DNA from 3 places in the Paucibacter hankyongi genome. Region 1 is predicted to be linked to each of the others. Evidence: predicted binding sites of a transcription regulator. Region 1 holds the regulator's gene; each other region holds the start of a gene.

Evidence for each region. Region 1 encodes FNR, which switches genes on or off when oxygen is low (the NO sensors DNR and NnrR bind a similar motif). Its sites were predicted from a motif close to TTGATNNNNATCAA; they were not measured.
Region 2: a site for FNR is predicted at 2,566-2,579, ahead of WG899_RS16790 (putative zinc-binding protein). Genes of this name have one in related genera too.
Region 3: a site for FNR is predicted at 1,592-1,605, ahead of ubiU (ubiquinone anaerobic biosynthesis protein UbiU). Genes of this name have one in related genera too.

Annotation. Positions count from the first base shown of each region.
Region 1 covers NZ_JBBHJX010000003.1:222,846-231,037, forward strand. Annotated here, with positions in the region: gene icd (NADP-dependent isocitrate dehydrogenase) at 1-807, opposite strand, end outside; gene WG899_RS06955 (NADP-dependent isocitrate dehydrogenase) at 976-3,213, opposite strand; gene WG899_RS06960 (sulfite exporter TauE/SafE family protein) at 3,338-4,048, opposite strand; gene hemN (oxygen-independent coproporphyrinogen III oxidase) at 4,048-5,481, opposite strand; gene fnr (fumarate/nitrate reduction transcriptional regulator Fnr) at 5,685-6,422, shown strand; gene WG899_RS06975 (hypothetical protein) at 6,555-6,881, opposite strand; gene WG899_RS06980 (hypothetical protein) at 6,878-7,141, opposite strand; gene ccoG (cytochrome c oxidase accessory protein CcoG) at 7,189-8,192, opposite strand, start outside.
Region 2 covers NZ_JBBHJX010000012.1:109,064-117,255, reverse strand. Annotated here, with positions in the region: gene ubiT (ubiquinone anaerobic biosynthesis accessory factor UbiT) at 1-324, shown strand, start outside; gene ipdC (indolepyruvate/phenylpyruvate decarboxylase) at 373-2,037, shown strand; gene WG899_RS16790 (putative zinc-binding protein) at 2,090-2,530, opposite strand; gene WG899_RS16785 (ribonucleoside triphosphate reductase) at 2,716-4,770, shown strand; gene nrdD (anaerobic ribonucleoside-triphosphate reductase) at 4,787-5,014, shown strand; gene WG899_RS16775 (anaerobic ribonucleoside-triphosphate reductase activating protein) at 5,011-5,733, shown strand; gene WG899_RS16770 (Crp/Fnr family transcriptional regulator) at 5,971-6,780, shown strand; gene WG899_RS16765 (DUF8744 domain-containing protein) at 6,777-7,853, opposite strand; gene WG899_RS16760 (metal-sulfur cluster assembly factor) at 7,850-8,182, opposite strand.
Region 3 covers NZ_JBBHJX010000012.1:117,926-125,077, forward strand. Annotated here, with positions in the region: gene WG899_RS16805 (U32 family peptidase) at 1-444, opposite strand, end outside; gene ubiU (ubiquinone anaerobic biosynthesis protein UbiU) at 469-1,485, opposite strand; gene WG899_RS16815 (cupin domain-containing protein) at 2,148-2,480, shown strand; gene WG899_RS16820 (DUF488 domain-containing protein) at 2,485-3,024, shown strand; gene WG899_RS16825 (uracil-DNA glycosylase family protein) at 3,021-3,662, shown strand; gene sdhC (succinate dehydrogenase, cytochrome b556 subunit) at 3,659-4,042, shown strand; gene sdhD (succinate dehydrogenase, hydrophobic membrane anchor protein) at 4,039-4,377, shown strand; gene WG899_RS16840 (succinate dehydrogenase iron-sulfur subunit) at 4,420-5,115, shown strand; gene WG899_RS16845 (hypothetical protein) at 5,112-5,480, shown strand; gene fliR (flagellar biosynthetic protein FliR) at 6,454-7,152, opposite strand, start outside.

The DNA of each region.
Region 1 (8,192 bases):
GCTGATCAGGCGACACCAGGGGCCGCCATCGATCAACTCGGCGCCAAACTCCTTTTGCGCCAATGCATAGGCCCAGTCACGGAAGCCGCCTTCCGTGTACTTCATGATGTTGCCCTTGTGCACGATGGTGACGCTGGGCTTGTCATTGTCGATGGCGTACTGAATGGCCTTGCGCACCAGACGCTCGGTACCCTCAATCGACACCGGCTTGACGCCAAGACCCGAAGTCTCGGGGAAACGGATCTTCTTGACGCCCATTTCCTCTTGCAGGAACTTGATCAGCTTCTTGGCCTTGTCGCTTTGGGCTTCGAACTCAATGCCGGCGTAGATGTCTTCCGAGTTCTCACGGAAGATCACCATATCGGTCTTGTGCGGCTCTTTCACCGGCGAAGGCACACCGGGGAAGTAACGCACTGGGCGCAGGCACACATAAAGGTCAAGCTCTTGACGCAGGGCCACGTTCAGCGAACGGATGCCGCCACCCACGGGCGTGGTCAACGGGCCCTTGATGGACACCACATAATCTTTCAAGGCCTCCAAGGTCTCGGCCGGCAGCCAGACGTCTGGACCGTACACCTTGGTCGCCTTCTCACCGGCAAAGATCTCCATCCAGTGAATCTGCCGGCTGCCGCCATAAGCCTTGGCCACAGCCGCATCAACCACCTTGAGCATCACCGGCGTGATATCGAAGCCAGTGCCATCACCCTCGATGTAGGGAATGATGGGCTGATCCGGCACACTCAATGTGTGGTCAGCGTTGACGGTGATTTTGGAGCCCTTCGCAGGGATCTGAATATGCTGGAACATGGAAGAAGTACTCCGGAAATAGCCGAGAAGGCGTCGCTCGAAATGCGGAAAATTCTAGCGACTTTCAATCAAGCAATGAGCCATGAAAAAAGCCGACGCTCGGCGCCGGCTTTCCAAGTTTTAAAGACGGAAGAACTTCAAACGAAATTCTTCTTGGCCGATTCAAAGTCAGGCAAGCACGCTTGCCAAAGCAGCATTGAAGCTGGCGCTGGGGCGCATCACTTCAGCCAGCTTGTTTGCATCGGGCTTGTAGTAACCCCCGATATCAACAGGCTTGCCTTGCACCGCTGCCAATTCGGCGACGATGACGGCTTCTTTCTCGGCCAGAGTCTTTGCCAGAGGCGCGAACTTGGCGGCCAACTCGGCATCCTCGGTCTGCGCAGCCAAGGCCTGGGCCCAGTACAGGGACAGGTAGAACTGGCTGCCGCGGTTGTCCAGCTGGCCGGTCTTGGGGCTGGGGTTCTTGTTGTTGTCCAGCAGTTGGCCTGTTGCCGCGTCCAGCGTCTTGGCGAGCAGCTTGGCCTTGGGGTTGTTGTTCTTCAGACCCAAGTCTTCCAGGCTGACTGCCAGGGCCAAGAACTCGCCCAGCGAGTCCCAGCGCAGGTGGTTTTCTTCCACCAGCTGCTGCACATGCTTAGGCGCCGAGCCGCCCGCGCCGGTCTCGTACATGCCGCCACCCGCCATCAAGGGCACGATGGACAGCATCTTGGCCGAGGTGCCGAGTTCCATGATGGGGAACAGGTCGGTCAGGTAGTCGCGCAAAATGTTGCCGGTGGCGCTGATGGTGTCCAAGCCGCGGATCACGCGCTCCAGGGTGTAACGCATGGCGCGCACTTGGCTCATGATCTGGATGTCCAGGCCGGCCGTGTTGTGCTCGTGCAGGTACATCTTGACCTTGGTGATCAGCTGCGCCTCGTGCGGGCGGTACTGATCCAACCAGAACACCACCGGCATGCCGGAGTTGCGAGCACGGTTGACGGCCAGCTTGACCCAGTCACGGATGGCGGCGTCCTTGCACTGGCACATGCGCCAGATGTCGCCCTGCTCCACGTCCTGGCTCATCAGCACTTCGCCGGTGTCCAGATCGGTGATATTGGCCACGCCGTCTTCCGAGATCTCGAAAGTCTTGTCATGCGAGCCGTACTCTTCGGCCTGCTGAGCCATCAAGCCGACATTGGGCACCGTGCCCATGGTCTTGGGATCGAAGGCACCGTGCCACTTGCAGAAGTTGATCATCTCCTGATAGATGCGGGCGAAGGTCGACTCCGGCATCACGGCCTTGACGTCCTTCAAGCGGCCATCGGCGCCCCACATCTTGCCGCCGTTGCGGATCATGGCCGGCATTGAAGCGTCAACGATGATGTCGTTGGGCGAATGGAAATTGGTGATGCCCTTGGCCGAGTCCACCATGGCCAGCTCGGGGCGGTGCTCGTGGCAGGCATGCAGATCGCGCTTGATCTCGTCTTGCTTGCTCTGAGGCAGCGTGGCGATCTTGTTGTACAGATCGACCATGCCGTTGTTGACGTTGATGCCCAGTTCTTCAAACAGCTTGCCGTGCTTGTCGAAAGCCTCGCGGTAGAAGATCTTCACGCAGTGGCCGAAGACGATGGGGTGCGAGACCTTCATCATCGTGGCCTTGACGTGCAGCGAGAACATCACGCCCGTCTGGCGCGCGTCTTCGATTTCCTTTTCATAGAAATCCAGCAGCGCCTTCTTGCTCATGTACATGCTGTCGATGACCTCGCGGTCTAGCAAGGCCACCTTGGGCTTGAGCACGATGGTCTGACCGCTCTTGGTGATCAGCTCCATCTTGACGTTGCGGGCACGGTCCAAGGTCATGGACTTTTCGCCGTGATAGAAGTCGCCGCCATGCATGTGCGAGACATGCGAGCGCGAAGCCTGGCTCCAATCGGCCATGCTGTGCGGGTTCTTGCGGGCGTATTCCTTGACGGCCTTGGGCGCGCGGCGGTCGGAGTTGCCTTCACGCAGCACCGGGTTCACCGCGCTGCCGATGCACTTGCCGTAGCGGGCGCGGATGTCTTTTTCTTCGTCGGTCTTGGGGCTTTCCGGATAGTCCGGGATCGGGTAGCCCTTGCCTTGCAGTTCCTTGATCGCCGCCTTCAGCTGCGCCACCGAAGCGCTGATATTGGGCAGCTTGATGATGTTGGCTTCCGGCTTCAGGGTCAGCTTGCCCAACTCGGACAGGCGGTCGGGCTGACGCTGCTCCTCACTCAGGAATTCCGGGAACTGACCCAGGATGCGGCCCGCCACGGAAATATCGCTGGTCTCGACACGAACGCCTGCCGGCGCCGTGAAGGCCTGCACGATGGGCAGGAACGACGCCGTCGCCAGCAGCGGGGCCTCGTCGGTCAGGGTGTAGATGATGGTCGGCTGCGTTGTTGTCATGTGGTTTCCAGATCGGCCATCTTCTGGCCCAAGGAGTGGAACGATTAGGGCGCTGATTCTAAGTCAGCGGCGCCCTCCGCGAACTCAAGTCTTATATAAGTCTTAGAAAAACACGTGGCGCGAATCAGGCCCACTGTCCGCATACCGCGACCACCTGAGCCCATACACCGTGGCCCAAGGCCCAGCCCGAGCCCAAGGCCAAGCCCAGTCCCCCGAGTCGCACCGACAGGCGCACAGCACTGGCGCCGTCAGTGCCGCCCCGGCGCAGACGACTCAACAACCAGGGCCCCAAAGCCAGTCCGGCGCCGGAAGTCAAGGCAAAAGCAGACATCACCAAACCGCCTTGGACGGGGCCAGATGCCAAAGCAGAGAGCAACAGGGCCGAGTGCAAGAGGCCGCAAGGCCAGGCCACCCAAGCCATTCCGACCATGCCAGCGACCGCGACGCGCCGAGACCCTGCCATGCTGACCCCACCACGCCGCAGCTCACTTACCGGCACTTCAACTTGCCGAGAGACATCTTGCCCCAGGCGCTCAAGCCACGCAGGTTGGCGCCCGCGCAACAACAGGGCCATGCCCAACAGAAAAGCCGCCACCTGAACCAAAACCCACAGCGGCCGCAACAGGGCCGTGGACTGACCCAACTGACTCAAGACCTGCATGCTGCCGGCCGCTAGTGCGCCGGCAAGGCTGTAACCCAACAGACGCCCGAATTGAAAAGCATAGGGCGCTCGCCCACCGGCCGCGGCGCAGGAGGCGCCGCACATGGCCAAACAATGAGGTGTGCCGGCCAGGCCCATCATCAGGGCCGAGCCGGCGAGTGCGACATCAAGCATCAGATGATTCTAGAGAATCGCTCGCGGCTCCGGTCGGCTTGCAGATAACGGTCAAACACCATGGCTACCGCGCGCACAAAGTACCAACCCATCGGCGTGACTTGGATCGCATCGGGCTCAATGGTGACCAAGCCCTGTTCGGCCAGCTCCGCCATGCGTTCCAACTCGGGCCTGAAGTAGTCTTTGACGTCGACCAGATGCGCCAAGGAAATCGACTCGAACTCGAGCCGCCCTTGGCACATCAAGGCCATGATGACGGCACGACGCACGATATCGTCACGGGTCAAGGCAAGGCCGCGATTGACCGGCAATTGCCCCTGGCGCAAGGCGTCGTAATACTCATCCAAAGTCTTGGCGTTTTGGCTGTAGCAGGCGCCGACACGGCCAATGGCCGACACGCCCAGCGCGACCAAATCACAATCGGACTGCGTGCTGTAGCCCTGGAAATTCCGGTGCAAACGGCCCTGGCGCTTGGCCACGGCCAGCGAATCGGTCGACAGCGCAAAGTGATCCATGCCGATATAGCTGTAGCCATGGGTCTCGAAGCCCGCAATGGCTCCAGCCAGCATCGCCACCTTGTCTGCGGCCGGCGGCAACTGCGTCGAATCAATCCGGCGCTGCGGCTTGAAGCGTTGCGGCAAGTGGGCATAGCCATAGAGCGCGATCCGATCCGGCTTCAAGGCCCCCACCTGCGCAATCGTGCGCGCAAAAGACTCCGGCGTTTGCAATGGCAGACCGTAGATCAAGTCCACATTGGTGGACTCAAAGCCCAACTCGCGCGAGGCGCGCATCAAGGCCTCGACGCTTTCGTAACTTTGAATTCGGTGCACCGCCTTTTGCACATCGGCATCGAAATCCTGCACGCCGAAGCTGAGGCGATTGAAGCCGAGTTCACGCAAGTGGCGCAGTCGCTCGTTCGTGACGGTGCGCGGATCAACCTCGATCGACACCTCGGCCCCCGGCGCCACCTTGAAGCGCTCGCGCAGCGCCTGCATCAGCAGGGTCAACTCGGCATCGCTCAAAAAAGTCGGCGAACCGCCACCCAGATGCAGTTGAGACACCGAAGCACCGCGACCCAGATGAGCCAGCGTCAGGTCCATCTCGATGATCAGGGCTTCGAGGTACTCGGCGGCCTTGTCATGATGCTTGGTGATGACCTTGTTGCAGGCGCAGTAATAACAAACCGACTCACAAAAAGGAATGTGCAGGTACAGCGACAAGGGCGAAGCCCCACCCACCAGCGAGCCACTGGCCCGCTGCGCAAGCGCCTGCTCATACTGGGTGGCCGTGAAGGCCTCCACAAATCGATCGGCGGTGGGGTAAGAGGTGTAACGCGGGCCGGACACGTCGAACCGACGCAACAGATCCTCGTTGATATTAGGGGTGGCCGTCGAAGAGGTCGAAGCGGGGGCGGCTTGAATGTTCTGTACCATGGCGCACACTGTGCCAAGGCTTTGGCCACCCGACTTGATCAGGATCAAGCTTCCCACGCTTGTTCGCACCAACAATGCGGCAACGTTTGAGGTACATCATGCTCATGCCCGTCAAAACTTCGCAACTCTCCAAGGACTCGTCGGAGCGCTCACGCCACGACGAAGCCGTCAGCCGGCACGCCAGCCGGATCGAAACAAGGCCCATGATGAACGCCACGCTACCGATCAAGATCGAACCCCTGAAGGTTGCCTGTTCGAGCTGCAATTTGCGCGAACTGTGCCTGCCCGTGGGCCTGCATTCGGATGATTTGGCTCAACTCGACAAACTGGTCGCCACCCGCCGCCAAGTCAGCCGCGGTGACACCCTGTTTCGCAGTGGCGACAGTTTTCAATCTTTGTACGCAGTGCGCACCGGCTTTTTCAAAACCTGTGTTGCCTCCGAAGACGGCCGCGATCAGGTGACCGGCTTCCAGATGGCCGGTGAACTGCTGGGCCTGGACGGGATCAGCACCGACCGCCACAGCTGCGACGCGGTGGCCCTGGAGGACTCTTCGGTCTGCGTGATTCCCTACGAACAGTTGGAAGAGCTGTCACGCGAGTTCACCGACCTGCAGCGTCAGTTCCACAAGATCATGAGCCGCGAAATCGTGCGTGACCACGGCGTGATGTTGCTGCTGGGCAGCATGCGGGCCGAGGAGCGTCTGGCCGCGTTTTTGCTGAACCTGACGCAACGCCTGCAGGCACGCGGATTCTCCTCCGCAGCGCTGGTGCTGCGCATGACGCGCGAAGAGATTGGTAGCTATCTGGGCTTGAAGCTGGAGACCGTCAGCCGCACCTTCTCTAAGTTCCAGGATGAAGGGCTGCTGGAAGTGAAGCAGCGTCATCTGCGCATCCTGGATCAAGCGGGCCTGCAAAAGCTGGTCAACAGTACAGCCTGCTGAACCAAACTAGGCCGAGGTCTGTGCTGGGGGAGGAAAGCCGGTCACGGCGCCCTGCCCCCCGTACGCCCTGCCCCCCCCTGCGCTCGCGCAAAACTGTTCGCTCGCCTCCTGCTGCAAACCTAGACGCTAGGTTCAACGCGGCCAAGCCCGCGGATGCGGGTTCTCGGGCTGATTCGGCAGGTCAGCCAGCAGCAAGCTCAGGCTGGAGCTCAGCCCAATGACCAGCCAGAACAGCAGGAAACTCAAGGTATAGATGGCTTGCCTAGGCAAGTCCATTGGCGCCCCGCCAAACCAGGTCAGATCGCTCGGGTCGACCACGGCAAACACCAAGGCCTCCACCACCCCCGCCATCAGGAAAGATGGCCAGATCACCGCCATGGCCATGCGGCTCAGACGGCTGCTACCGTCGCCTTGCGCCTCAGGCAGATCGGCGGAGGGAGAGCCGATCGGCGAATTCATTGCCCACCTGTGGCGGCGTGGTTGCGAGCCTCACGCGCGGGCAACATGGCCTTGGTACCGCTGGCCTTGCTGCTGACCACCTGCTCCTGCAGAACCGGATCGGGATGACTCAGGGCCAGGCTCAAGGTGGCAAAACTGGCCACCACCACCAGGCTCGGTCCACCCACCACCAGCCACATCATCGGCTCACGCCACCAGGACTTGGACTTGCGGCCTTCCGAAGCAGCCAAGGTCTGCGTGCTCTTGTCTTGCGTACTCATGATCATTTGTCTCCGTCGCCGCGATTCATTAACTTAGCACCGCCAGCTTAGCGCGGCACCACAAAGGTTGATTTTTCTTCCAAGGCCAGCCCCGCCTTCGAGACAGAGCCCGCCACTTCGGCGCCATTCAATTGGAACTTGATGGCATGGGCGCCGGTACCGGCCTTGGCGGCCACCTCGGGCGGCACCCGCAGCGCCACCGAGACCCAACGCGCTTCCGCGGGCTGCACCGTCATTTCAACTGGCTTGGCCAGGGCGAGTTGCTCCATGCCACTGACCGTGATGGTGTAACTGCGAACCTGCTCGGAGGCGTTCATGACCTGCAGGCGGTACAGATTCTCGATATAGCCATCCTCCACCAGACGCGCCATCACGCCGCGATCCCGCACCACATCGAGCTTCACCGGGCTGCGCAAGAACAACAAACTGCCGAGCAAAGCCGAGCACAGAACCACCAACACCACGCTGTACAAAACCACCCGCGGGCGGAACATGCGACGCAGTTTCTGCGCCTTGCTCAGGTGTTGGGCCAGGCCATTTTGCGTGTCATACCGAATCAGACCGCGCGGGTAATTCATCTTGTCCATCACGCCATCACAGACGTCGACACAAGCCGCACAGCCAATGCACTCATACTGCAGGCCCTTGCGGATGTCGATACCGGTCGGGCACACCTGGACACACAAGGTGCAGTCAATGCAGGAGCCCAGGCCCTGGGCTTTGATCTCATCTGCACTGGCTTTTTTGCTACGCGAACCACGCGGTTCACCGCGTTCAGCGTCGTAGCTGATGATCAAGGTGTCCTTGTCGAACATGGCGCTTTGAAAGCGCGCATAAGGACACATGTATTTGCAGACCTGCTCACGCATATAGCCTGCATTGCCGTAGGTGGCAAAACCGTAGAACAGGACCCAGAACCATTCCCAGGGCCCAAAGCCCAAGGTGAAGGCCTCGGCCCAAAGTTGCTTGATCGGCGTGAAGTAGCCGACGAAGCTGAAACCAGTCCACAAACCCAGCGCGATCCAAGTGAACTGCTTGCCACTCTTGCGCC
Region 2 (8,192 bases), on a different contig from region 1:
GGTCAGCGCCTGGCTCTGCAAGGGCGCATCGTCGAGCTGGAGTTGGTCGAGACGGGCTTGCGCCTGCGTCTTTGTATGGGGCCACAAGGTTTCGAAGTCGTGCGCGGCCGCAGCGCCGCACCCGCCGTGACGCTGCGCGCCAGCAGCTTTGCGTTGTGGCGCTTGCTGCGCGGCCAGGACGACGCCGATCGGCTGTTTTTCGAACGTGCGCTGGTGATGGAGGGCGACACCGAGTACGGGCTGATCCTGAAGAACACGCTGGACGCCATCGGCCCGCTCTTGCCCGAACTGAGCGAGCTGCCGCCGTGGAGCGCACGCCGCTGAGCCAGCAGCGTCCCAAACAGACCCTTTGAGAGACATCAAAACGCCACCATGAACCTGACCCACCAACTGCTGCTGGCCCTCAAGGCCCGAGGTGCCACCGAGATTTTCGGCATCCCTGGGGATTTCGCCCTGCCTTTGTTCGGTGCCATCGAAAAGGCCGCCGTCTTGCCTCTGCACACCTTGTCGCACGAACCCGGCCTGGGCTTCGCGGCCGATGCGGCTGCGCGTGCGCGCGGAGGGCTGGGGGTGGCGGCCGTGACCTATGGAGCGGGTGCGCTGAACATGATCAACCCGATGGCGGCCGCCTACGCCGAGCGGGTGCCGCTGGTGCTGCTGTCCGGCGCGCCGGCCGTGCACGAGGCCAACAGCGGGCTGCTGCTGCACCATCAGGTCAAGACGCTCGATTCGCAATGGCGCTTGCTCGAAGAAGTCACGGTCGACCGGGCACGGCTCGACGACGTCCGCACCGCCCCGGCGTTGATTGCGCGGGTTCTGGATCAGGCGCTGCGCCGCGCCGCGCCGGTCTATCTAGAAATACCGCGTGACATGCCGATGCAGCTCTGCGGCCCAGTGGGAAGCTGGCCGCTTGAAGCGGTGGACCCAGAGCGCCTGGCGGCCTGTGCCGACGAACTCTTGGAGCGCTTGCGCCGAGCTCAGCGCCCCTTTATCTTGGTGGGCGTCGAAATCAGGCGCTACGGCATCGAAGACAAGGTCGCCGAGTTGGCCCGCCGTCTGGGCATCCCCTTGGCCACGACCCTGATGGGCCGAGGCCTGCTCAGCCAAACCGACTGCCCGACGCTGGGTACCTATCTGGGTCTGGCCGGCGATCCCGCGCTGAGCGAACAGGTGGAGTCTTCAGACGGCTTGCTCTTGCTGGGAGCGATTGTCAGTGACAGCAATTTCGCCGTATCGTCCCAGCGCATCGACTTCCGCCACGCGATCCGAGTCTGGCAGGGGCAGGTCGAGATGGGGCACCATGTCTATCAGGGCATCCCGATCGCCGACCTGGTGAAGGCCTTGCTGTCGCGCTTGTCACCCACGCCCGAGCGCAACCAGCCGGCGCAAGCCCCGAATCCTCCCGAAATGGAGCCGCGCGACTTGCAGGCAGCCGAGGCGCAGCAGGCGCTCTGCCCCGCCGCCATTGCCGCCGCGCTCAACCAACTGATGCGGCTACACGGTCCCATGCCGGTGGCCTGCGACGTCGGCGACTGCCTGTTCACCGCGCTGGATCTGCTGCCGACCGATTTGCTGGCCCCCGGCTACTACGCCACCATGGGCTACGGTGTGCCGGCCGGTCTGGGCCTGCAGGTGGCCACCGGGTGTCGGCCCTTGGTGCTGGTCGGCGACGGTGCGTTTCAGATGACAGGGTGGGAGCTTGGCAATGCCCGGGCTTTGAACTGTGACCCTATCGTCTTGCTGTTCAACAACGCCAGCTGGGAGATGCTGCGTACCTTTCAACCCGAGAGCCACTTCCATGACCGCGGCGAATGGGACTTTGCGTCCATGGCGGCCGGGATGGGCGGCAAGGGCTATCGGGTGGACACCATCGCCGAACTGGTGCAGGCCTTGGCACTTGCTCATGCCGAGCGCGGGCGCTTCCAGCTCTTGGATATTCGGCTGGCACCGGGCGCAATTTCGCCCACCTTGCGCCGCTTCGTGGCGGCCGTCAAACGATTGTCGATGCCGGATGTAGCGGGCAAGACCGCGGACTGACACCAGTCCGCAGGCGCGGCTCGCGGCGCGCGGCGCCTGCATTTTCTTGGCCTCAAGAGACCTCGACTTGCGCCGTCAACTCGCTTGCCAATTCGGCAAACAAGCGATCCGCCTGTTCGGCATCGAAGGCCATGTGGTAGCGCTTACGCACACCCATCTCGTGCAGGCGGACATGGCGGCTGGGCTCAATTTGCTGCTGACCCAGGCAGGCTCGGCAGCAGGCCAGCACACAGCCGTCCAGCGCGATGATGGGTCGCCCCGTCGCGGCGGCCTCACGCGCCTTGCGCACCAGATTTGGCACGCCGCCACCGACGCCGGCGATGCATGACATCTCCGCCACGCCGGCGCGGTCCAGGCGCACCGCCAGATGGTTGGCCAGCTGTGCTGCATCAGAGCAGCCCGAACAGCTGTAGACCAGGGGCAGTTGAGTTGCAGCGTTAGCGCTGGCACTTTGGGCAGGCTCAGTGACAAAAATAGCGGCATCAGCAGTCATGTCCGCCATCTTGCCCAATGCCAAGGGCCTTGGTTTTGAGCGACATCAAGGGCAGCGCCCGCGGGCTCGCTTGACCCAGCTCATTGGGTTGGGTCAAGCTTTGCTCAGCGCCGCCAGCTATTGCTTGCAGACACTGCCGCTAGTGAATATTCTGCCGCACAACACTAAATATGGAGTTTTCGTTCATGCAAATCAGCAAACGCTGCGGCCGCCTGGTGGCCTTCGATGCGAGCAAGATCGCGCAGGCCTTGGCCGCTGCCGGGGCCGCCAGCGCCGAGTTGGATCTGCCCGCCGCTCAGCGCTTGTGCGAGCAGGCGGTGCTGCCCAAGCTGTGGGCGCAGTGTGCCGCCTTGGCCGCACAACCAGCTGACGCAGTTCAGGCAGCGCTGAATGTGGAGCAGATCCAGGACGCCGTCGAGCAGGCCTTGTTCGAGGCCGGCCTACGCAGCACCTTGCGCGGCTATGTGGTCTACCGCGAGCAGCACGCCAAATTGCGCGGCGCACGCCAGACCCTGGTCGATGTGCAAGACACCATGGACGAGTACCTGCAGCAGCGCGATTGGCGCATCAAGGCCAATGCCAACCAGGGTTGGAGTCTGGGTGGCCTGATCCTCAACGTCTCGGGCAAGGTGGTGGCCAATTACTGGTTGGACCAGGTCTACCCGCCTGAGGTCGGCCAGGCCCACCGCGCGGCCGACTTGCACATCCATGACCTCGACATGCTGAGCGGCTACTGCGCCGGCTGGTCGCTGCGCACGCTGCTGAACGAGGGGCTCAACGGCGTCGCCGGCAAGGTCGAGTCGGGCCCACCCCAGCACCTGTCCAGCGCGGTCGGCCAGATCGTCAACTTCCTCGGCACGCTGCAAAACGAATGGGCCGGTGCCCAGGCCTTCAGCAGCTTCGACACCTATCTGGCGCCCTATGTGCGCAAAGACGGCCTCGGCTACGCGCAGGTTCGCCAGTGCATGCAGGAGCTGGTCTACAACCTCAATGTGCCGTCGCGCTGGGGCACGCAGACGCCTTTCACCAACCTGACCTTCGACTGGACCTGCCCGGATGATCTGCGCGAGCAGGTGCCGCAGATCGCCGGGCGCGAGATGGGCTTTTGCTACGGCGAGCTGCAGGCCGAGATGGACCTGATCAACCGCGCCTATATCGACGTGATGATGGCCGGCGACGCCAAGGGCCGGGCCTTCACCTTCCCGATTCCGACCTACAACATCACCAAGGATTTCGACTGGCACAGCGCCAATGCCGAGGCATTGTTCGAGATGACCGCGCGTTACGGCCTGCCCTACTTCCAGAACTTTCTCAACTCCGAGCTGACCCCGAATATGGTGCGCTCGATGTGCTGCCGCCTGCAGCTGGACCTGCGCGAGCTGCTCAAGCGTGGCAACGGCCTGTTCGGCTCGGCCGAGCAGACCGGCTCGCTGGGCGTTGTCACCATCAACTGCGCTCGCTTGGGCCATCTGCATGCCGGTGACGAGGCCGGCCTGCTGGCCCGGCTGGATCAGTTGCTGGACTTGGGCCGCGACAGCCTGGAGATCAAGCGCAAGCTGATCCAGCGCCTGATCGACGAGGGATTGTTCCCCTACACCAAGCGCTATCTGGGCACCTTGCGCAACCATTTCTCGACGCTGGGCGTGAACGGCATCAACGAGATGATCCGCAACTTCAGCGCCGACGCGGACGACATCACCACGCCCGCCGGCCACGCGCTGGCGCTGCGCCTGCTCGACCATGTGCGCGCGCGCATGGTCGAGTTCCAGGAACAGACCGGCCACCTCTACAACCTGGAGGCCACGCCGGCTGAAGGCACGACCTACCGCTTCGCCAAGGAAGACAAAAAACGCTACCCCGCCATCCTGCAGGCCGGCACGCTGGAGCAGCCCTACTACACCAACAGCTCGCAGCTGCCGGTCGGCTTCACCGACGACCCATTCGAGGCGCTGGAGCGCCAAGACGAGCTGCAGCGCAAATACACCGGCGGCACCGTGCTGCATCTGTATATGAACGAGGCGCTGAGCAGCGCTAGCGCCTGCCGTGAGCTGGTGCGGCGCTCGCTCTCGCGCTTCAAGCTGCCTTACATCACCATCACGCCGACCTTCTCGATCTGCCCCACGCATGGCTATTTGAGCGGCAAACACGAGTTCTGCCCGCGCTGCGATGCCGAGGCGCTGGCGCGCAAGAGTCAGAGCGCCAAGCCCTTGGAATCAGCTTCCCCTGTCCCTACTCACTGAAAGAAAGACCTCAAGCATGAACAAGCTCACCCGACTCAAGCCAAGCCCGATCGACGGCCAGCCCCTGCTGCGCGAAGACGAACGCCAGCGATGCGAAGTCTGGACCCGCGTGATGGGCTACCACCGCCCCGTCGCCTCCTTCAATACTGGCAAGCAGGGCGAGTTCCAGCAGCGCTTGCATTTTCAGGAAGGCGAACTGGGGCAAGCCGGTCAGCCGCGGGTGCCACTGACGCTTTGCCGGTGAGCCCTGCAGCGCTGGGCGTGGCCGGCCTGACCCCGTTCAGCAGCGTGGACTACCCCGGCCAGCTCGCGGCCGTGGTCTTCATCGCCGGCTGCCCGTGGCGCTGCGGCTATTGCCATAACCCCGATATGCAGCGGCGCAGCGCCGCAGGTCTGAGCTGGCCGGACTTGCTCGCCTGGTTGCAGCGCCGCATCGGCTTGCTGGACGCCGTGGTCTTCAGCGGCGGCGAGGCGACGCTCGACCCGGCGCTGCCTCAGGCGCTGGCCGACACCAGGGCGCTCGGCTTCAAGATCGGCCTGCACACGGCCGGCATGCTGCCACAGCGTCTGCCACCACTGCTGCCTCTGCTGGACTGGGTCGGTTTGGACATCAAGGCGCCGCTGGACGACGCGGCGCTGTTGGGCCGAATTACCGGCCTGCGCAGCGCCGCAGCCGCCCAGCGTGCCGCTGCGGCCGTGCGGGCCAGCCTGACGCTGTTGAGCGGGGCAGGCATCGCCTTCGAGTGCCGTAGCACCGTGCATCCGCTGCTGCACGATGACACGGCACTGCAAGCGATGGCGACTCAGCTCCAGCGCGCCGGCATCCCGCACTGGGCGCTGCAGATCGCCCGGCCCGAGGGCTGCGCAAGGCCGCTGCCGCCGGTGGCAGATAACTACCCGGCTGCGGCACTGCTGGCCGAGCTCAAAAAAGCTTTGCCTGGCCTGGCCTTGCGCCGCAGCTGAATGGCGGCTTGACCCTGGTCACATTTTTTGACGTGAATCAAACAAACGAAAACCCGGCAATTTGGAACCGCCAAAAGGCTAGCAGCACGGGCCCTTCTTGTCCCTGTTCAAGGCCTTGCACCTGCCATCGGTGGTCAACTAGGCGCTCGCGAAACATCGGGGCGCTTGCCCCTCGCGCGCCGGTCCGCACAAGCGGCATCGACGCTGCCCTGGCTCAGTCTCTAGGAGACATTACGCATGACCCCAAGCACCCAAACGCAGCCCAAGCCAAGTTCAGTTCAAGGCCTGCCGACCCACTTGAATCTGGACCTGGACAAGGGCGGTGTATCGCCGCTTTCCAGGACTTTCGCTCCGGCCTCGCTGGCACAGGCCTTGCAGCAGGCTTGGCCAGGTTTGGCCGATGATGGCGACGCGCTGCACGCTATGGCATTTTTAGGCCGCAGCCACCGTATCCGCCAACGCGGACTGCTGTTCAAGGACGGCGTCGGCAATGCAGACGCCAGCCTGTGGCTGCTGGTGCGCGGCAAGTTGAGCCTGGGACGGCGAGATGCCAAAAACACCTGGCGACAGGGGCGATCTTTACAGGGCGGGCAATGGATAGACCTTGCCAGTGCCTGGCCACGCGCCCCCTACCCTGAAACCGCCTTGGCGATAACGCCGGTGCTGGCGCATGAATTCCCGGCACGCGCGGTGCTGAGCCTATGCCTAGTCCATCCGCTGCTGCTGACCCTGCTCACCGACAGCCTGGGGCACATGGCCTGCGAGGCGATGGCATCGCGCCAAGCCATGAGCACGCAGGACTTCCCTACCCGTCTGGCTGAGTGGTTGTTGAAGCAACTCAAACTCAAGGGCGAGGGCGACTGCCTGAATCTGGGCCTGCTCAAACGCGATCTGGCGGCCCAATTGGGCGTGACCCCGGAAACCTTGTCGCGGACCTTGCGTCAGTTCCAGCAGCAAGGCCTGATTGAAATGCACCATCGTGAGCTGCGTTTTCTTGCGCCCGAGCGACTGGCTGCGCTGGGCGCGCGCCAAGGCGCGCAGGTCTAGGAGCGTCGATTTGCTCCCGTTTTGACCAGCCACACCATGGTTAAGCCGAACAGCAGCAAGGACAGCGCATGGCCGACGCCGGCCAGGCTCAGCAGGCCCGGGTGACCGCTCAGCCACGCCAGCGTGCGCAGCAGCAAGCTGAGCCCCATCACGCCCAAGGGCAGCAGTGCCCAGCGGCTGTGACGCGGCGACAGGCCAGCCAAGGCCGGCAACATCAGCGGGGCATGGCCGAACACCATGGCGAAGACAAAGCCCAGCCACAGCAAATGCCAAGCCACACCGCCGGCATGCCCCTGGCCCAGCAGGCCCGCCAGCGCCGCTGCCAGCAGCCAGACATAGCCCAACAACAGGCAGATCGCCGTATGACCCGCCCAGCCGGGCATGCGCCATTGCAGCCTGGCCAGGTCGAAGCGCAAGAGCCACAGAGCCAGCAAACCGAGCACCGACCAGCCCAGGCGGGCCGCCAACTCGGGTTGCGGCCCCATCAACAGGGCCACGCCAAGCAACAGGCCCCAGGCCCACAGAAAAACCTGCGCGGCCCAATGCGGCAGCGGGCGCAAACGCATCAACTCGCGCCGCTCACCCACAATAGTCAGCACCAGGAACAAGCTCCAGCCCCAGCGCGCTTGGCCCGCCTCACCCAAGGCAAAAGCCAGCGCCGCCCACAGCAGGGCGACGGCCCCGCTGGCCTCGACGGCGAGCGGCAACGAGACCGCACGATAACGCGCCGCCCACAGATACAGGCCGAGCAGCCCCAGGGCCGCCAGCACCCAAGCCCAGGCCGCCCAAGTCCACAGACCCAGCGCGGCCAGCAGGCCTGCCGCGCCTGAGCACAGCGGTACCCAGACGCCCCGGCGCAGAGCCACCGCGCGCTCCAGGCTGATCAAGCTGGCGAAGAAGCCTGCCATCATGAAAACGCCATGGCCCCCCAGGGCTTGCCCCCCCAGATCGGTGCTGATGGTGCCGAGGCGTTGCAGGCCGCCGAACAGACCAGCCAGCAGATTCGACAAAGCCAGCAGCAGGCAAAGCAGCAGCCAATACCGTGGCAGGGCCTGAGGCTGCCGCGCCCTCACGGCAACGGCCCGTCGACCCAGCCCAATCGGGCGCGCAGGGCGGGGGCCATGCGCTGAGGCGTCCAGACAATGGACCAGTCCATATCGACCTCGACACGCCAATCCTGAGGCAGCAGGCGTTCGATCGCGCAGCCGGCCTCGTCCATGATCTGGTCGGCCATCGGGCAGGTGGCGCTGGTCGGGATCAGCAGCAGCGAGGCCAGTTGCGGCCCCAGCACAAGCGACTCGACCAAGCCGAGGTCGACGATGTTCTCGCCGATCTCGGGATCGGCCACGCCGCGCAGCGCATGCAGCAGTTGCTCGCGCAGCGCTTGTGGATCATCAGTCATCAGGAGTCAC
Region 3 (7,152 bases), on a different contig from region 1:
GCTGATGTCCGCCCCCTCGCGCAAGGCCTCGCGCAAAGCGCCGCCGCTGTAGAGATTGAGATGCGGGCCCAGCACCAGCGGCCGACGGTCGGCAGGCGCTCGTTGGCTCCAGGCCTGCAGCGCGCTGGTGTCGCCGGCTTCGATACTGAATTCACTCTGTTCGACAATCCGGCGCACGCCGCGCAGTTCGGCCTCGCTCATCACCAAGGGCAGGGTGGCCAGACGTATGTGCTTGCCGCAAGCTTGCAGATCACGGCCCAGGTCCAGCCAATCGGCCAAGCTGAATTCATTGCGGCGCGAGCAGCAGACCTCGCCCAGCACCACGCAGTCGGCCGGCCCCTCGGCCAGCTCGGCGTAGAAGTTCAACATGTGCGCGCGCGGCCACCAATATTGGAGCGGCGCCACGGTCAGGCCGAGGCGGGGGGGATTCGGGCCAGTAGGCATCAATTTTGTCCTGTCATTCATGGCTCAGCGCCAGGGGCGATCAAAGGCACCCAGCGTGCTTTGCTGGCCTTCGGCCCAGCGTCCAAGCTCTTGCTGCCAGGCCGGCAGCACGCTGAAGCGGTCGCCGCTGCGCAGGCTGTCCAAGGCTTGACGCCAGACGCGGGTAACGCCGGCCACATAGCTTGGGCTGCGCTGGCGGCCTTCGATCTTGATGGCGCGCACGCCGCTGGCCAGCAGCTGCGGAAGCAAGGCGAGGGTGTTCAGGCTGGTCGGCTCTTCGAGCGCGTAGTCCGGCGTGCTGGCGTCGCCGACGCTGAAGCGGCCCTTGCACAAGGTCGGGTAGCCGCGTGGCTCCTGCGGCCCATACCGGTCAATCAGCACGCCGGCGAGGCGCGCCTCTACGCCGCTCGGCCCCTCGATCCATTGCACCGCCGCCGGTGGCGAGCACACGCCCGCCGTGTTCGGCGATTGGCCGGTCGCGTAGGACGACAAGGCGCAGCGCCCCTCGACCATCACGCACAGGCTGCCGAAACCAAACACCTCGATCTCCACCTCGGTGTTGCGGATCACCTGCTGAATCTGCTGCAAGGTCAGCACGCGGGGCAGCACCGCGCGCTGGATGCCATAGCGCTGGCGGTAATACTCGATGGCCACATGGCTGGTGGCCGATGCCTGCACCGACAGATGCAGGCGCAAGCCCGGGTGGTGGTCGCGCGCATAGGCGAGCACGGCGGCGTCGGCCACGATCAGTGCGTCGGCACCCAAGGTGGCGGCGGCGTCAACGGCGGCGCGCCAAGGGCCATCGTCACGGGCATCGGCATAGGTGTTCAGCGCCATCAGCACTTGGCGGCCGCGTGCGTGGGCATAGGCCACACCTTCGCGCACCTGTGCATCGTCGAAATTGAGGCCCGCAAAATTGCGGGCATTGGTGGCGTTTTTGAGGCCTAAGTAGACGGCGTCAGCGCCGGCGTCGACGGCTTGGGTGAGGGCGCGCAGGGATCCGGCGGGGGCAACTAAATCGGGAACGATGAGGGTGGTCATAGGGCTCTGGCTGCAAATTTGCAACACCGGGCCGGTGCCCTAGGGTGCGGGCTGAAGTCTAGATTCCGTATGCCGCGAAGGCTTTGCCCTCCCGCAATGTTTTCCCTTGAGTTCAGTCAAGCGCGCGCGCGTCGAATTTTGCTTTTCCGGCCGGTGAAAGGTGTGGCCGACTTGAGCATCAGAAGGCCGCCGCGCCCTGTTCACGCAGGCGGGGGCGTTGCCGTCGCTTCAAGCGCACGTGCTTGAAGCGTGCCATTTGCAGCCGCGATACTTGGAAGGCGTTTCGTGGCTTTGCGCGCTCAGAAGGGTCAAGCACTGTGCTGGTTTGCCACAACGGCCATCAAGCTAACGAGGCACAAGGCAATGACAAGAGCCAGCCGTCTTTACCCCAAATTACGACCCCGCTTGATGGCGACAGCGCCTTGCCCGGCACCTTGCCGCTCTTGGAACGCCCAGGGACTCCACCTTGAGCGTGTAGTCGCTCGCCGAGCATACGAATAGGTCTGGGCTGTCAGCTGCGGCGGGCCTTTCTCATGGCGCCCGAAAAAGGCCTGCAGAGTTGAAGCCTTCTCAACACGCGGCGCGTATATCGAGGCAGCGTTCGGTAGCGCACAAACACTTCAACACCAGTGAGGCAATAATTTGACAAGGAGGGTTCAGAAATGGCAATTCATCATGCCTTGTCGGGTGAGCTGATCGACATCAAGCCGCTTGGCGAGGCGCTCAAGGCGACGCGAACCACCACCTTGTTCAAGACGCAACATCTCGAAGTGTTTCGCATGATTCTTCTCGCCGGCAAGCAGATGCCCGAGCACCACGTTGTCGGCGAATTCACGCTGCAATGCCTCGAAGGCAGCATCGAATTTTCCATCGGCACCACGCGAGACGTCATGCGGGCCGGCGACCTGAAGTGTCTGGCGGGCGGCGTGTCGCATTCGCTGGTCGCTATCGAGGACTCCTCTGTGCTCATCACCCTGCTGCTCCACGGCGCTTGAGGTGATGAAAATGGCCGCCAAATCGTTGAAGCCCGAACGCCTGGTCGTCACCATCGGCCACTCGAACCGGACGATTGAGGAGTTCATCGCGCTGCTCTGGACGAACGAGGTCGCGGAGGTGATCGACGTCAGGACCATTCCACGCTCGCGTCACAACCCGCAGTTCAATCTCGACGCGCTCCCAGCATCGCTCGCTGCTGCAGGCATCGAGTATTCGTACCGGGAGGGACTCGGCGGACTTCGCCATGCACACGCCGACTCGCCGAACATGGCTTGGCACAACGCGTCTTTCAGGGGTTATGCCGACTACATGCAGTCCGCCGAGTTTGCCGACAACGTCGACGACATCGTCAAGCTTGCAGGGTCGAGGCGCTGTCATCGCTCGCTGATTTCCGACGCAATCCTGGTGCGTGGGGTTCGCGTCGAGGACATCATCGGACCGCACGGCCGAAAAGCGCACACGATGACCTCGTTCGCCCACATCGACGGTCTGACAGTGACCTATCCTGCAGCGGAGTCCGCGCTCGAAGGAGCCAAGCCGTGAATGCGACAGTGCGCCAACGCCCGGTCGTGACCATTACGCCGGATCAAAGCCTCGGCGGTCTGCTCGACTTGGTACGCAACTGTCGTGTGTGCGAGGCCGACCTCCCCCTCGGCCCGCGCCCGGTACTGCAAGTCGGCTCCACCGCGCGCACCCTCATCGTCGGCCAGGCCCCGGGGATCCGCGTGCACAACTCGGGGATTCCATGGGACGACGCGAGTGGCGAGCGCCTGCGTCATTGGACCGGTTTGAGCAACGTCAGCTTTTACGACGCATCGCAAGTCGCGATCATCCCGATGGGCCTTTGCTATCCCGGACGCGGCCAGAGCGGAGATTTACCACCCCGGCGAGAATGCGCCGACCTGTGGCTCGACCCCTTGCTCGCCCGGCTGCCGCAGATCGAACTCACCTTGTTGATCGGGCTGCACGCGCAACGGCATTTTCTCGGTCGTCGTCGCAAGACGTCGCTGACCGAAACGGTCAAAGCCTGGCGTGAGTTCGCGCCGGACTGCTTTGCGCTGCCGCATCCCTCGGCGCGCAACACACCCTGGTTCCAGCGCAACCCCTGGTTCGAGCACGACCTGGTGCCAGCGTTGAGGCGACGCGTCGACGCGCTCAGGCTGTCCGGAGCGTCCTCATGAACCGTCAACCTCCGGCGCGTCCGGTGTTCTTCAACCTCACACAGATCCAGATGCCGGTGGGCGCGATTACGTCGATCGTGCACCGCGTCACCGGCGTAGTGCTGGCGCTCGGCCTCCCGTATTCTTTATATGTTCTGCATCTTTCGCTCGACAGCGCGCAGTCGTACGAGCGCCTGACGCGGATCGCGGGCACCGGACTGTTCAAGGTGGCGATGGTCGCCTTCATCTGGATACTGTCGCACCACCTGCTAGCGGGTGCCCGCCATCTGCTGATGGACATCGGCATCGGCTCGCACCTGGCCGAGGCGCGCCGCAGCGCTTGGGGCGTGAACATCGGCGCTGCGGTGATGGCGGTGGTGGCAGCAGGCGTGGTGCTATGAAGCGGCCGCTCGGTGCCTTGCAGCCGTGGCTGGTTCAGCGCTTGAGCGCGGTGTTCATGCTGTTGTTTCTCGGATTCGTGCTCGTGCACTTTCTGGTCGACCCGCCGCTTTCGTACGCCGCCTGGCGCGCTTGGGTCAGCCAGCCCGCCGTCTGCATCGGTGCGCTGCTGTTTTTTGCCGCTCTGCTAATGCATGCCTGGGTCGGGCTGCGCGATGTGACGCACGACTACGTCAATCCGCTAGGCGTCCGTGTCGCCGCCCTGGCGTTGATCGCGCTCGCATTGCTGGGGGTCGCGGCATGGATCTTTCTCATCCTCTGGCCGGGTCGGGCGTGAAAGCCTCGCGCGACGCTTTTTCGCAACCATATAAAGGCGTCCATGAAATTCTCGATCTACCGCTTCAATCCTGAATACGACGTCAAGCCCTATATGCAGGAATTCGACCAGCCGATCGGTGCGGACGATCACATGTTGTTGGACGTCATCCTGCGCATCAAGGCGCAGGACAACACGTTGACGATCCGCAAGTCGTGCCGCGAGGGTGTTTGCGGCTCTGATGCGATCAACATCAACGGCCGCAACGGATTGGCGTGCATCACACAAGTGCGCGATCTGAAAGAGCCGGTCGTGTTGCGCCCGCTACCGAGCTTCCCAGTGATCCGCGACCTGGTGGTCGACATGACTCGCTTCTACGCGCAGTACACCTCCATCAAGCCCTGGCTGATCAATGACGAAGTTCCGCCCGAAAAGGAGCGGCTTCAATCGCCGCAAGAGCGCGACCGATTGAACGGGCTGTACGAGTGCATCCTGTGCGGTTGCTGCACGAGCCAGTGTCCTTCGTCCTGGTGGAACCCCGAGAAGTTCGTGGGTCCGGCAGGCTTGTTGCAGGCTGACCGCTTCATCGCCGACAGCCGCGACCGCGCGACGCGCGAGCGGCTGGACGACCTGAACGATGTCTACAGGCTGTTTCGCTGCCGCTCGATCATGAATTGCACGGAGGTATGTCCGAAGGGACTTGCCCCGTCGCGGGCGATCGAAAGCATCCGGCTCACCCTGCTCAAGGAAGCGCTGTGAGCATCGCGACGGCGAGCATCGCCGCCCAACCGGTCATCGAGAACGACGGCCCGCTGTCGGCCTGGTGGCTACGCACTGTCGTGATCGTGATGATCATCGGCTTTGCGGGCCTGATCCTGATCACCACCCTGTCGTACCAGAACGCGCCGCCGATCCCGGCGCGTGTAGTGAGCCTGCAAGGTGCGGCGCTGTTCACCGCTGACGATGTAGGTGAGGGGCAAGCCGCATCGAGGCTTACGCCAGGCAGCCGATTCAGAGGATTGGTTTGTCTGCGACCGTGGGCAACCCCGATGAATTGCTCGATTGGTTTGCTGGCTCAAGGGCATCCTATTCATCAGCAGCGGTCTGGCGTCGATGGGCCCTGAGGGCGAAAAGCTGTTTGGGCGAGGCCACTTCCTCGACCTGTTGTCAGCATTCGCAAGCCCGATGGTCCTGTCGGCAGGACACGGGGCAACGGAGCTTGGATACGTCGACCCGATGGCGGTTCAAGAGCGGAAGGACGGGCCGACCGTGCTGCTGCTCGGTGGACGAAGGTGGAAGGTGGGCGTGCATTTGGACTTCCATAAAGCGGCCCGTCGTCAGTGACTCTTTACGCTGCATCGTTGACTTAGAGATCGGCACTTTGGATGCCCGCTATGGGCACGGAGTTGACCGCCGCCAGAACGTTCGCCATTTAAGCCAACCGGCCCTGATGCCATTTCGCAGCTTGTGAAAGCTGTCGCTGGATCGGCCGGCGCCTCATGCCCTGATGGTCTCGCGTCGCAGATTTTCCGATCGGCAGCTTCTGGGGGTGCAGCAGACATTCGTCCACCGAAAAGCTAAATGGCCGGTTTTGACCGCAGCGGTTGTTGGATCGCCAAAATCGATCGACTGCTGCCAGCCTAGAGTTAGCTATGAAGGCTAGCTAGCGCACTCTGCCGGAGTACCAGTGGTCTGCACCGCATAGCGGACCGGCTGCTTAGAAAGCTCAGGCTTTGTTCAAGACACGCAGACAGCGTGCTCAAGTTGGGTTGTGCATTTGCCTGGGCAGTCATCGGTGACGCCCGACGAAGGCCGGTCCCTGCCCCCGCTGCGCAGGGGGGCGTGGTTGGGATGCACGAGGGTCCTGAAGTACCTCACTTGCGCTACTGCTCGTTCGCTAGATCGATATGTACAGATGAGATCCTGAAATGTCCATAATGACGACGATCGACGCGACACATTGATCACGCTAAGCTATTGATTTATAGGCAGTATGATGTGTCCATAGCAAGCTAGCCTGCGAATGAATTGCCGACTTAAACGTCGTACGGGTTCAAGTCCCGTCCTGGGCACCACATCGTCGGCGCAATGCCGCCGTCAAGTGAAGGCCGCCAGCATCCGCTCCAGCACGACCATAAAGGGCGTTTGCATCAGCGGCAAGGTGGCCACCATGCCAATCAGTCCGATGCTGACGGTCAGCGGAAAGCCGACCGAGAACACATTGATTTGCGGCGCGACGCGCGAAATCACCCCCAGCACCATATTGACGAAGAGCAGCATGGTGATCAGAGGCAGGGCGATCCATAAGCCCATGCGAAAGATCTCGGCGCCCCAGGTTTGCGGCTGTGCCACGCGCAAGAAGCGGAACGGCTCATCGCCGATCGGGAACACATGAAAGCTCTGAATCAAGGCATTGATCAGCAGCAGATGGCCGTTGATGGCAACGAATAAGAAGGCCACCATGCTGCCGAAAAATCTCGCACTGGCGGTGCCCTGGCTGCCGGTGGCGGGGTCAAAAAAGCCGGCGTAGTTCAAGCCCATCTGCAGGCCAATCAATTCCCCTGCAAACTCCAGTGACGCAAACACCAGGCGCACCGCGAAGCCCATCGACAGGCCGATCAGAAGCTGCTGAGCCAATAGCAAGACCAAGGTTGGCAAGGAGTCCAGCGGTGTCAGTGGCATTGCCGGCAGCGAGGGCTGCGCTGCAACCGAGATGAACAGCGCCAAGCCGACGCGTACACGCATTGGGACCTGACGCTGGCTGAAAATCGGCATGCCGGCAAACAGAGCCAGCGT